DNA from 2 places in the Paenibacillus sp. Mc5Re-14 genome. Region 2 is predicted to be linked to the other one. Evidence: riboswitches for the same ligand, from Rfam matches in the RefSeq annotation. Region 2 holds a riboswitch; the other holds the start of a gene.

Region 1 (6,571 bases), 890 kb from region 2:
TTGGATGGTGACCAATCCTCATAGTTTCACAACCTTATCTACACAAATTTCATTTATCGTTCCTCAGATTGTCCGTGCTACTCAAGCAACATACGAACCCCAGTAAGCACAATTCCAATCAGAAAACCTGTAAGCGCACCGTTAATCCGAATCCATTGTAAATCCTGCCCCAGCTTGTCCTCCATTAAAGCGATCAGTGAGGTATCATCCATTCGATTTACATTTTCTCGAACCAGATTACCAATTTGGCTATGGTTTGCTTCCACTACTCCGGTAACACCTGCTACGATCCACGAATTGATCTTGTCCAGCAGCTCCGTATTTCTCCATAAATCAGACAGCATTTGATCCAGCAAAGGTACAATGTACACCGTTACATAACTGGCATCTTCCATGTAATCCAGCAGATTACGACGAAGCTCTTCGAGCTTATCGGATATAGCTGCATCACCTTCCCAAGAATCAATAAAGGTGTTTTTCCAGTGATTCAGCCCCTCCCTGACCGTATCTTTGGCTGCCAGATGAATCAGCTGTGTGTTGAACCCATCCAGGACGGCCTGACGACGCGGATGTCCTTCATCTCGAAGCTCCGCTACGCGGTCCAGCAAAAAGTGACGAATCATCTCGCCCATACGCTCCTCATTCAAATAGCCAAGGAAAGCGTTCAGGGCAAACTGCATAAGCCCGCTGACCTGCAAGCCGCTAACAGCCTGCATCCCCAAGGTGCCTAGCGTAACCCCGGTGTCTGACCGCATTAGCCAGGACTCCGTCTGCTCCAGCGCATAATCCAACGCCCGTTGGTCATACTTTCGCTCGCCAGCTTGCCGGGCAAGCACCTCTAGCAATGGTCCTATATCGAATTCAGTCGCCTGTCGCTTAACCCCGGTTGCGATGGCCGGGGCCAGCTCTGCCAGCGGAATCGAACGGACAAGTTGCTTGGCAAGAACATCTATAAAAGTGACCGCTTCGGGCGTACGTATTCCTTTTTCCACACTTTTCAGCACCAGCTCTGCCAGTCTAATCTCGGCAATTTTAGATGCAATACTTTCTTTATGAAGCAAATTATTCTCGACCGTGTTAACCAAGGCATCGGTCAGCTTTCCCCGATTTTTAGGGAGAAGCGCTGTGTGTGGAATCGGAATGCCCAGCGGATGACGGAATAACGCGGTTACGGCAAACCAGTCTGCCAATCCTCCTACAAGTCCGGCTTCAAAAGATCCGGCCAAAAGACGGGCCCAGCCAAATTGTTGAAAAGGTAACGTAGCAGCAAAGCCCGCTCCCATCATAACAAGTGACCAAGCTGCTGCGGTTTTTGTGTTTTTTGTTTTTCCCATCATGTAGTCCTCCAAACTAACTGTAAAATTTGTTTCATTACATCTGTAGTACCATCATATCATTGCCTGTGCAGATACCAAAGGTAACCATACTCTATTGTCAACAAATTGCATGATATTTAAAATTTGCACATTAGCTTAAATTGAGTTCGCATAACCACACTTATCCATACATTTTCGTGAACAAAATCACAACAATTAAGTTACAACTATTTCCTAACAAAATGAGCCCTTTGAATCATTTTGTCGAAATATAGTCCCATTTTTCCTGAAACCTAAAGGATATATGCCTCAAAAAGTGGAATTGCAAGATTACGATATATTCATTGAGGAAATTATTTATTTCCAACCTCATTCTTTATTACATCAATTTAAGGAATGAATTCCAGAAGGACCCTATCCTTTTCAAATAGGTGCTTTCTGGTTAATTTTGTTATATAATGTATAGCCTCAAATCGATACATGAATATACTTTAATGTGATAAAATAACCTTTGTAAATGGGAACTCCGGTTCTAAAAGGATATTCATGAAACAAACTACAATTGTCTTACTAAAATTGTTCTTTTGTAAAGGAATTGGATATGACAACAAACCAAAAAAATGCCCAGTATGTCTGGAGCGATGATCCAGTTGCAATTATATGTACACCCTCTGCTTTTGCTAAAAAATCCCTCTTTTATATACAGGAAATAGGCTATTTCAAAACAGATGCTTATGTAATGGAACGGCAAAAGCTCACCTCTTTTTTGCTCCTTTTTACTCTGTCCGGGAGAGGGGAATTACAATACCGGGGCAAGGATTATATATTGAAACCTCATGATATACTTTTTATTAATTGCGAAGAATATGTACAGTACAAAACTTCCTGTCAGAAGACATGGGAGTTTATTAGTGTGAATCTATATGGCAATCTTATTGACCATTTCTACGAACAATTCGATAAACACAATAAGCCCGTAATCTCACTAAAGGATTCAAGTACAGTACTGGACAAGCTGCGCACCTTATTACATGTACAGCCAGAACGAAGCTTATCATCTGAGCTGCTCTCATCCAGGATAATCGTTGACTTGTTAACGATTATTTTACAGCACCCCTACACCAATCCCAACGCGAATTCAGATGGGACTGCAGAGGTGCGCAAGGTAAAGCAATATCTGGATCAATCCTATTGCGAACGGATCACGCTGGATTCGCTAGCAGAAATGTTTGGTCTAAACAAGTTCAACCTGGCTAAAAACTTTAAAAAACAGATTGGTTTTTCCCCTATTGAGTATCTTATTAATGTTCGTATCACGGCTGCTCAAAGCTGGCTTAAAACTAGTGATGTAGCTATTGTGGACATCGCACAATATGTGGGCATTCCCAACACAAGTCATTTTATCAATCTGTTCAAAGAGCACATTGGAGAAACGCCTCATTCCTATCGCAAAAAATGGGGAAACCGTATAAAATAGGTCTTATGTATAATCTGCAAGCTTTCTTTGTCGATAAATAGCGAAAATCTGAGATTTAAACTTGCCTAATAGAGTACCTAACTGATAGAATAAAAATACAAGCTATTCAGGATAAATGGCAAACTTGTCGAAAGGCAAGGACGCAAAGCTACAGGGCCTTCTGTATGATGGCAGCCAGCTACCGGTTGAAGTGGCTTTTTGTCGTGCTTATTTTTCCCGAAAACTTTATACGAAATGGCAAACCTGTCGAAAGGCAGGGACGCAAAGCTATAGGGCCTTCTATTGATGATGGCAGCCTGGCCACCGAAAGGAAGTTTTTTATGGGGAAAATGATACTTTCCACACTTCTCCTATTTTTCATGCTGTCCGCAATTCTCTTAAATTCGACAATTTACGCTGCTGATAGTGTTGCATGGTTGGATCAAAACAATGTAAATCATGGGACGGTCAGTGTGCGCTACCCTGTTAAACCTAACGTTAAAACCAAGATTTTGGTTACCAAAGATGCACAAAAATACTCTTATAATCTAACACCCGGGAAATCCGAAGAAGTATTTCCTCTCCAAATGGGTAATGGGAACTATAACATCAGTATTTTGGAACAGCTTAGTGGTAATCAATATAAAGTGATAGGACAAGATACGATCGAGTTAAAGCTAAACGATAGCAAGGCAGTGTATCTTAATTCCATTCAAAATATTAACTGGAGTAGTACTAATCAAGCGATTCAAAAAGCCCGTGAGTTAACCCAAGGTGCAACAACCGATCGCGAGAAGCTGCAAAAAATCTATGACTACGTAATTAGTCATATCAAGTATGACTCCAATCAGGCCTTTGCCTTAACGACTGACTATTTGCCACAAATTGATCATACGTTAAGCTCTCAAAAAGATATTTGTTATGGTTATGCTTCACTGATGGCTGCTATGTTACGAAGTGTAGATGTACCAACCAAGCTGGTTATGGGCAAATCTTCCTACGTGGACACTTATCATGCCTGGAATGAGGTCTACATCGATAATCAGTGGGTGGTCGTAGACACTACAGTAGATGCAGCACTGTATATGGGTAAACAGAAATTCGAAATGGTCAAAGATCCCTCCAAATACATTAAAACAAAGCAATATTAATATCAATGTTTTTAATTCATATTTTTTAAAAAATGAAAAAATAGAACTACATTTCTTGAAGAGCCTTGATCACATGATCAAGGCTCTTTTTCTATCCTTGTTGAGAAATTGTTGAGATGTGGCATGTATTCTAGTCCAGGAAGACAATGAGATTTCCAACCATTATCTAATTTCGAGTCAAAAGGAGGAGGTTCATCCCCGAACATGAATTTTCATAAATTCTGAACAAGTAATTAATGCGGCTAACATAGCATCATATGAATGAATGATGAATATATAAATACAGTTCTCTCGACCTCGAAGGAATAACCATTAGCCGTTAAATAAGAGTATTTTAAGAATAGGAGATTTGTTTACCGTATGAGAAAAAAATGGAATGCAGCAACGGTTGCGCTATTGCTCTTTTTGCAGTGTTTGTTCAGCACAACACAAGCTTATGCACAAAATCCCGACTCTACTCTGCCAGTGACCCCAGGAACCGATCCGGTTCAGAGTGTGACTAACGATGTTTATCCAATGCCCTCAGAGCCAATTAACATCCCACCTGCTGTCCCGGCTCCAGTCCCTGAACCAACTGCTGGCTCAACTTCTGAAGTTAGGGCAACTCAAGAAAGTATTTTAACCAAGCTAACCCTTACAGATTCTACTGGAAGTGTTATTGATGCAGTGTATAATCCCGATAGCCGTATTGATATTGGTTCCGCCATCCATTTAGGCTATGAATGGGAACTGCCGAACCATACGTATAAAGCTGGAGACACCTTTACCTTTCAATTACCTGAGCAATTCCAAATTTACACAGATATTACGTCTCCTTTGACGAATACAGATGGAGAAGTAGGTCATTTTACCGTAGACCGTCAAGGTAAAGTGGTTATGACATTTAATGATTACGTAGAAAGCCACTCTAATGTCAGCGGTAAGCTAGAGATCAAAACTGAATTTAGCACACAAATAGAAAAAGGCAGTACACAAGTTATTATTGCGATCCCGATCAAAGGCGGCGAGCAAACGGCTATCGTAAATATTAAGCCTGCAGCTGGTCCTACAATGGAGAAACAAGGAAAGTTTGATGGAAAAGACCAAATTCATTGGACAGTTGACGTAAATAAACACTTGGATCCTATCAAACACGCTGTAGTAACCGACCCAACTCCCCAAGGACTAGAACTAGTCAAGGACTCCATCCGGGTAAACCATTTACAAATTAATGTGAACGGAACCACCGTGCTGGGGGACACTGTTAGCGCAGATAAGTATACAGTAGAGGCTGATCCGGTTGTGCCGGGCTTCAGAATCCGTTTTAACGAGGAGAATATTAACAGCGCCTACCGAATTCAATACTCCACAAACATAACAAGCGAGGATACTCGTTTCTCCAACACAGCCACTTTTTCAGGGGACGATGTGAAGGATACGTCCGCAACAGCTACAGTCACTGTTCAACGCGGGGATTTTTTAAGCAAAAAAGTGGAGAAATACGACCCAGTCACTCAAACGATCTCATGGGCAATCAAATATAATTTTGCCAACAAAAAAATTCCCGCAGCTAAAGCCGCGTTAAGTGACCGTTTTAATAACAGCCAACAACTCATCATAGATTCACTTAAAGTGTATAAAGGGGATACACAGGATGAGCTCCCTGCATCCCAATACAGCGTCACTCCAGTTATTGACGATCATGGTACCAATGGTTTCAATCTGCTTTTCAATACGGATATTGAAGCTCCATATACCATCCGTTATCAAACAAAGGCTATAGATCGTGTAGTTAAAAATAGTAAAATAAAGAACAGTGTAACTTCTGATGGGGTAACAAAAGAAACAACCACCGAACTGAAAAGTATAATTATCACCAAAGGCTATAAGGAACCGAACTATAACACCAAAACGATTCCTTGGGTCATTTCTATTAATGCGGATAAGTATACAATGGATCAAATCGTTATCGACGATGCCTTTCCGAATGGCGGCCTGGCCTTATTGCCGAACACATTGAAGATCCAAAGCGCGGACGGAAAAACAACACTAACATCACCGACAGACTACGAACTGATCCCTCTTACGCTGGATTACAAAAAAGGGTTCACTATACGTTTTCATAAAAAGATTCAAGACACGTACACCATTAACTATACAACTACCTTTAACAATGAATGGAAAATCGACAAAACCAAGCCGGACTTTTGGAATAAAGCCTCTATCACTTGGTTATACAGCGGAACAACACAAACTGCTGAGGCCGAAGCTCGATTATGGCCGGACAATATGACCCAGCAAAATGGGGCGAAGTCAGGTAGTTACAATGCCAGCTCCAAGCAAATTACATGGGACATTAAGGCCAATTATAACCGCAAAACTCTCAATTATGCTGAGATTAGAGATACCTTGTTACAGGGCCAAAAGTTGGTCCCAAATTCTGTTAAGGTATACGATATGACCCTGCTTGGATGGTGGAATGGCGTACAGAAAGGGGCCGAAGTACCTTCGAGCCAATATACTCTGGTTTTACCTTCCGCCGCTAACAACAACGAACTGCGCATCCAGTTTAACCAGTCCATCAACTCTCCTTACTGGGTCACTTTCCAAACAACATTGGAAGGAGAGCTTATTGATAAAGAGATTAACAATAACGCTCTGCTTATGGA
Region 2 (6,571 bases):
TAAGGCGCTGCGCGTGCAGATTGTTCTTCCGATTGCTGTTACCCCCGGATTTTCTAGATTGTATTAAACATTCCAAGGTTAAAATCCGGGGATAAAGGCAAACGCTGACGCTTCTTCAGAACAATTCTGCCCGCTCCGCTGCTTTTGCCGCACCAAGTCACAATGTTTAATCTCCCACCTTATGGGATGGGAGTAGAAGGGCGTATCAGAAGGAGCGGCATAGTTGAGCCGCTCCTTCCGATTAAGAAGCCATTGCGGTTGTCGCAGCAATCTTGGCAAGGCGTTACGAAACCTCGATTACTAGAAGCTTGCAAGCACAGCGGGCAAGCGCCGAAAGCGTGAGATTTTTACAGGCTGACCGGACTTAATAATGTCCGATCGTGCCTTTTGCACCACAAGGTATGATCGATATGATGCATATTTGAGTAGCGCAGGAATGGATTTGAATCTGGAGAAGCGATAGCGTTCGCCTTTGGACCGGGATTCAAACCTTGATACGATTTTATACAATCGAATGAATCCCGATCCAACAGCGATCATAAGATCAAATCGAGCCCGTAGCGGGCTACTCAACCTTGCCCCATTCGATCACCAACCAATATAGAGAGGAAGTGGAGATTTATGAAGCTCGTACTTTTGTCTGGTGGTTCCGGTAAAAGATTATGGCCGTTATCCAACGATTCCCGTTCCAAACAATTTTTGAAGGTACTGGAGAGCCCGGAAGGGATTTCGGAATCCATGGTACAGCGGGTATGGAGACAATTGGGAGACAACGGATTATCCGAATCCTCGTTTATTGCGACAGGGAGAGCGCAGGTCGAAATGATCCAGAGTCAAATCGGATCGAATACGCGCATCATTGTTGAGCCGGAACGCAGAGATACTTTTCCTGCGATTGCGCTGACAGCGACTTATCTATATTCCATTGCGGGTGTTTCGCCTGATGAAATTATAGCTATATTGCCTGTAGATCCTTATGTAGAGGATGCTTTCTTTGCTTCCGTAGCCCAACTCGAACATACACTTCAGGAGAGTGAAGGAAAGCTTGCATTAATCGGGGTTGTCCCTTCCTATCCTTCAGAGAAATACGGTTATATTATTCCGAAAAACGATGCCACTCAAGGTAGCACAGGCTACCGCGAAGTGAGCCATTTTCAAGAGAAACCCGACCGGGAGCAGGCGGAGCGTCTAATGGAACGCAATGCTCTATGGAACTGCGGGGTTTTTGCATTCAAATTAAGCTATTTGCTGGATATTTTGGCATCCAAGGGTCTGCCGCTGAATTATGAAGAAATGCAAAAACAATATGCGTCTCTGGAAAAAATCAGCTTTGACTACGAAGTAGTCGAGAAGGAAAAAGACATCGTGGTGCTTCCGTACGATGGTTTTTGGAAGGATCTAGGAACCTGGAATACACTCACAGAAGAGATGTCTCATCAGCAAGTGGGTAGAGGGGTAGTAACGGAAGATTGCGTCAATACGAGTCTTATTAATGAGTTGGACATTCCTGTGGCGATCATTGGAACGAATGATCTGATTGTAGCCGCTAGCCCAGATGGCATTCTTGTGACCAATAAGGCAGAAAGTCCACGCATCAAGGAAGTGCTCAAGGCTCATGATCAGCGTCCAATGTATGAAGAACGTCGTTGGGGACAGTATCGGGTTGTAGACTATGTAAAGTATGACGAGGGTAATGAGGTACTGACCAAACGAATCCGCGTACACAAAGGTAAAAATATCAGCTACCAGCTTCACTTCAAACGAAGTGAAATCTGGACCATTATTAGCGGCGAAGCGGAAATTATTTTGAATGAGAAGCTGCATAAAGTGAAGGCCGGTGACGTAGTTCGCATCCCTGAAGGGACGAAGCATAGCATTTTGGCTGTAACCGATGTGGATTTGATTGAAGTTCAGACTGGCTCTGAGTTGGTTGAAGAGGATATTGTACGCTTTTGTATGGATTGGAATGAAATTTCTCGTCATCAATTTATCTCGTAATTATTTGCGTAAAAACGTAAAAAAGAAGATTTGATGAAAAATTAATGACCTAAACTGTCGAAATTGGGCGAAAACCTGTAAATTCATGAACATGACCTATTAAATTTTGGTAAAAAAAAGTCGATACTTAGGTTAAGAAGGAATCCAAACTCCTTCCAACGATAAACGCAGCCCTGTCGAAAGACTGGTACGCAAAGCTAAAGGGCCTTCCCGTAAGGATGGCAGCCTGGCTACCGAAAGGAAGAGCTAAAGTGAGATTCAATTTTATTCCTCTGTATCGACTGATACGTCATGTACTCCCCGTTGTTATGCTTTTTTCTTTGTTTCCCGTCGGTTTTGGTGGTTTTCTGTCTGTGGTGAATGCCGCTTCATTACAACCTGTTAATTCGGACGCTTCTACTCAGGCCCGTGAACTATACAATTATTTACTCAGCATCTCTGGAAAGAAAACAGTCACTGGTCAGCATGATTATTTGGAAAGTCCAGATGAATTAAGCAACAAGGTCCAAAAAATCAGCCAGGCGTATGTGGGTCTGCACGGCTATGAGATGGGAGCCATCTCTGGTCAATCCGACGCTACAGAAGCAGCACAACGTAAAAATGTCGTCGATAGCGCTATTCGTTGGAGCAGAGCCGGTGGCATTGTGACGATGACTTTTCATGAAGCGTTGCCGGGTAGACCGCTGACTTGGGCCAATGTGCAGGCGAAAGTAAGTCAGGCGGAGTTCAATAAATACGTGACACCAGGCACTACGCAGTATAACCTCCTCATTGCCGATCTGGATAAGGTCGCTGTATCGTTAAAGCAGCTTCGTGATGCAGGGGTTCCAGTATTGTGGAGACCTTATCATGAAATGAATGGTGACTGGTTCTGGTGGGGAAACAAAAACAATTTCAATCAGCTATGGAATATCATGTACGACCGTTTTGTAAACACGCATCAGTTGAACAATCTGCTGTGGGTGTGGAGTCCCAATGCTCCCAATTCCTATACTGTCCCGTATACCCCGAAATATCCGGGGGATGACAAAGTGGATATCTTGGCAGTAGACATCTACAATAATGATTTTAAGCAAAGTCATTATGAAGGACTGCTCGGACTGGCACGGAATAAGCCGATTGCCATTGGCGAGCATGGTGAGATGCCTAGCTCTGAGGTGTTGCAGGCACAGCCCAAATGGGTGTATTCCATGACTTGGGGCAAGATGCTGACTGAGAATAACACAACCAATCAAATACAGGATTATATGAACGATTCGAGGAGTTTGACACGGGATGATGTGAAAAATGGGCTGGCAGCAATCCAACAACCTGGGGCAGATGTGCCGACTTTACCGGATGAGGGACAAAGTGAGCCTATCCCGGTTCCGCCAGTAGTAATCGTACCCCCAGCTCCGACTCCTCCTTCTGTTCCTGATGTAGTCTATGTGAACGGGCTGCGGGGCGAATATTTCAACAATATGAATGTGAACGGCAGTCCTGTTTTGATCCGTACAGACAGCAAGCTGGATTATAACTGGCGCGCCGTTGCTGCTGATCCCAAGGTAAATGCCGACCAGTTCTCGGTTCGCTGGACAGGTAAAATCAAACCACAATACAGCGAGACCTATACATTTACAACTATATCCGATGATGGTATTCGCGTATGGGTAGACGGCAAGCTGGTGATTGACAGTTGGTTCAAACAAAGCTGGACAGAGCGTAAAGGCAGTATTGCTTTGGAAGCAGGTAAAATGGTAGATCTAAAAGTGGAATACTATGATGAAAAAGGCGATGCGATGGCTCGTCTGATGTGGGAAAGTCAGCATGAAGCGAAAGCGGTGGTTCCCGGAAACGCTTTGTTTCTTCCTTGATAGATACTCTTTCCCGGTCATAAATTTTGAGGAGAGAGGGTGTATCATATGATGAAAAAATGGTTGACCCATAGGTATACGGTCGTATTATCCGGATTACTAGGTGTCGCAGCTCTAGCCATGATCGCTTGGTTTATATACACGCCTTCAAAAAGTGCAGAATTGCAGACGGATAAGGTAGCGGCGGCCAGTCCAGTATGGAAGCTGGGCCAGAGGGATGACTCTTCAGCGGAATTTAAAGGAGTAGTCGGTAGGGATAATATCGAAATTTCTGCAGCAGCAGCTTCTACTGAATCCTCTGCTAAAGGAACATTCTCGGCGTTGTCGGAAGCAGAGAGTACAACAGTTCCGGTATTGCTCAGCAGTGGTGATATTCCTCCAGGTTTGAATGCATCCACGAATCCAGAACTGTCACTTCAGTATAAACTGAATCAGGTTCCTCCCAATGGTATGATATTCCGTGTTCGGATTTTGGATGCGGGCAAAGCGGTGCCGCAGATGGCTGTCTTTTCAAATCACCAGCTGTCTGGAATTATTCAGATTGCCGGGGTATCCGGTACTGGGAGTACCTATAACTTCAAAAATAACTACGAGCTGTATATCCCCAAAGAACAATTGCAAAGCGGTGTTAACGTACTCAAGCTAAAGACAGCGCGCTGCCTATACTGCTCCTCTGCAGAAGATAAAAATGTGTGGTGGACTTGGGATGACTTGAGCTTGGAGACGTTAGCTTCCCCTGCGGCCGAACCAGTACATGGGAAATATATACTGACCGGTACGAATGTGAATAATAAAGAATTTTATTATGATCAGGGTGCAGTTAAGCATCTACCTTACGTTCTCAAATGGCTGGGAATTGCTTATAGTGGCAACGTCATGAGGGTAACTTGTGCCAGTAATGTAGGCAAGGCATGCACAGATGTGGATGATTACTATCAAACGTTAAAGCAGTATAATATGCAATCGTCTGCTTTGTATCTATACACAGGTGATATCAAGCTGCAAAAAGATGGTACTCTGCCAGAGACGGCCAAGCAAAAGTTGCGTGATTATGTAAAAAAATACGGTTCATACCTTCAATATTATGAAGTAGATAACGAACCTGGATTGTTTAACCGTTCCAAGGCGGTAGACCTGGCTGTGGCTAAGTGGTTGAATACGGAAGGCAAGCAATTGGCACCGCATCTCAAAACCGTAGCGCCGGGTTGGGCTTACTGGCCGACATACTCTACCAAGGCGTGCAAAAATCAAACCGGAGGTACGCAAAAATGCGGTGATCCGGATGGATGGGAACGGGACCCGGCGCAGCGTAAACAGCTGGAAGAAGTCACCGACCTGACCAACGGACATGCCTACGGTGAATCGTATAATGAAGAGGGCGGGGGCAGCTTCGTTCAGAATTTGAAAACCTTCGGTGGTTCGAGCAACGGACTGGCGAAAAAGATGCTAAACACGGAGTTTGGTACTAACGATACGCATCGAGACAATCCTGATTACGGGGCTAGTCAGCCACAAGCAGCTGCATTCGATCGGATTATGCGATCGCAAATCGGGTTTGCCGATATGTTTATCCAGCACGCTGCTTTTTATAAGGATTATACGCTGTTTAAAACGGGCTTTGATCTGCAAAGTCACAACCCGGCTAACACGGAAATTTATCCGTTTGGGCAAGGACAGGACACTCGCGTTAAGATCATGAGACGCTTGAGTCTAGCGTATGCTACGCATGGTAAACCGCTGACTTATACCATACTGAATCCAGAGGAGACGAAGGATAAGATGGTCTATGTTCGCGCGGTGGATACATCCAAGCTTAAATCACTGGCAGGTAGCGGCGCTACCTCGAACAAATTGCTGGTGAACCTAGTGAATTTTGAATCCACAACGCAGACCGTTCGTGTGCGGGTAACGATGCCGAAAGCTGGCTTGTACACGGGGGAACGTTTCGGAGCGGGTTCCACCTACTCTCAGGCGCAGCGATCCATATCAGGTCTCAAGGCTTCTCCTGCCCTTGATTTCGAAGAAAGGCTGGGTCCTGGCGAATCGGTACAATATATTTTGGAACTAAAAAGTACAGATCAAACCACGGCCTCTGCCCCAACAGAGGTAAAAGCAGCCTCAATTCAGGATGGGGCGGTAAAGATTAATTGGCTTCAAGCAGAAGGCATATCATCCTATGATGTGCTGCGTGCTGACCGTACAGACGGTGCCTATCAGGTGATTGCCTCGCAAGTAGAAGGAAGCACGTATACGGACCGCACCGTAAAAGCTGGAAGTCATTACGTCTACAAAGTCCGAGCGACCGGAGGTACTCAGGTTTCTCAGGCAGCCGAGGTTGCTTAGTTACACCGGAATGCATATAGGACCTTACCTCATGAATATCTAACATCATTCCGAAAAAAAGCAAAAAAGAACCTATCAGGAGAAAATAGGACCTGACAGGTTCTTTTTTATTTGTAAATCGTTCTGAATTGCCAATACTTTACGTATAATGGAGAAAAAAATAAGAAAATCCTTTTATATTCTCGTCATAAGACGACAACATTGCAGGTATGTATTCATATATAATAGTTTTGTTCATGACTATACATACATGGTTTGTAGGGAATTTCTTTCCGGTGACCAAGACTAATAAAGTGAGGTTATTGCTGAATGAACAAGGAAACAGAATTAGGGGGGAATGGGCCTCTTCTTCGAGACAACGCACGGAAAGCAGGCAA

What was found. Region 2 has a riboswitch for cyclic di-GMP ahead of BN1546_RS05440 (glycosyl hydrolase). Riboswitches for the same ligand answer to the same signal wherever they lie in the genome.
Region 1: it holds a riboswitch for cyclic di-GMP, as region 2 does, so the genes downstream of both, BN1546_RS09310 (transglutaminase-like domain-containing protein) here and BN1546_RS05440 (glycosyl hydrolase) in region 2, are expected to answer to the same signal.

The regions. Positions count from the first base shown of each region.
Region 1 covers NZ_CVPD01000001.1:2,042,409-2,048,979, forward strand. The annotation lists gene BN1546_RS09300 (DUF445 domain-containing protein) at 78-1,334, opposite strand; gene BN1546_RS09305 (helix-turn-helix transcriptional regulator) at 1,918-2,793, shown strand; cyclic di-GMP riboswitch class I at 2,901-2,979, shown strand; cyclic di-GMP riboswitch class I at 3,020-3,101, shown strand; gene BN1546_RS09310 (transglutaminase-like domain-containing protein) at 3,114-3,923, shown strand; gene BN1546_RS09315 (LPXTG cell wall anchor domain-containing protein) at 4,284-6,571, shown strand, end outside.
Region 2 covers NZ_CVPD01000001.1:1,152,780-1,159,350, reverse strand. The annotation lists gene BN1546_RS05445 (sugar phosphate nucleotidyltransferase) at 622-1,998, shown strand; cyclic di-GMP riboswitch class I at 2,155-2,236, shown strand; gene BN1546_RS05440 (glycosyl hydrolase) at 2,250-3,851, shown strand; gene BN1546_RS05435 (hypothetical protein) at 3,900-6,194, shown strand; gene BN1546_RS05430 (hypothetical protein) at 6,504-6,571, shown strand, end outside.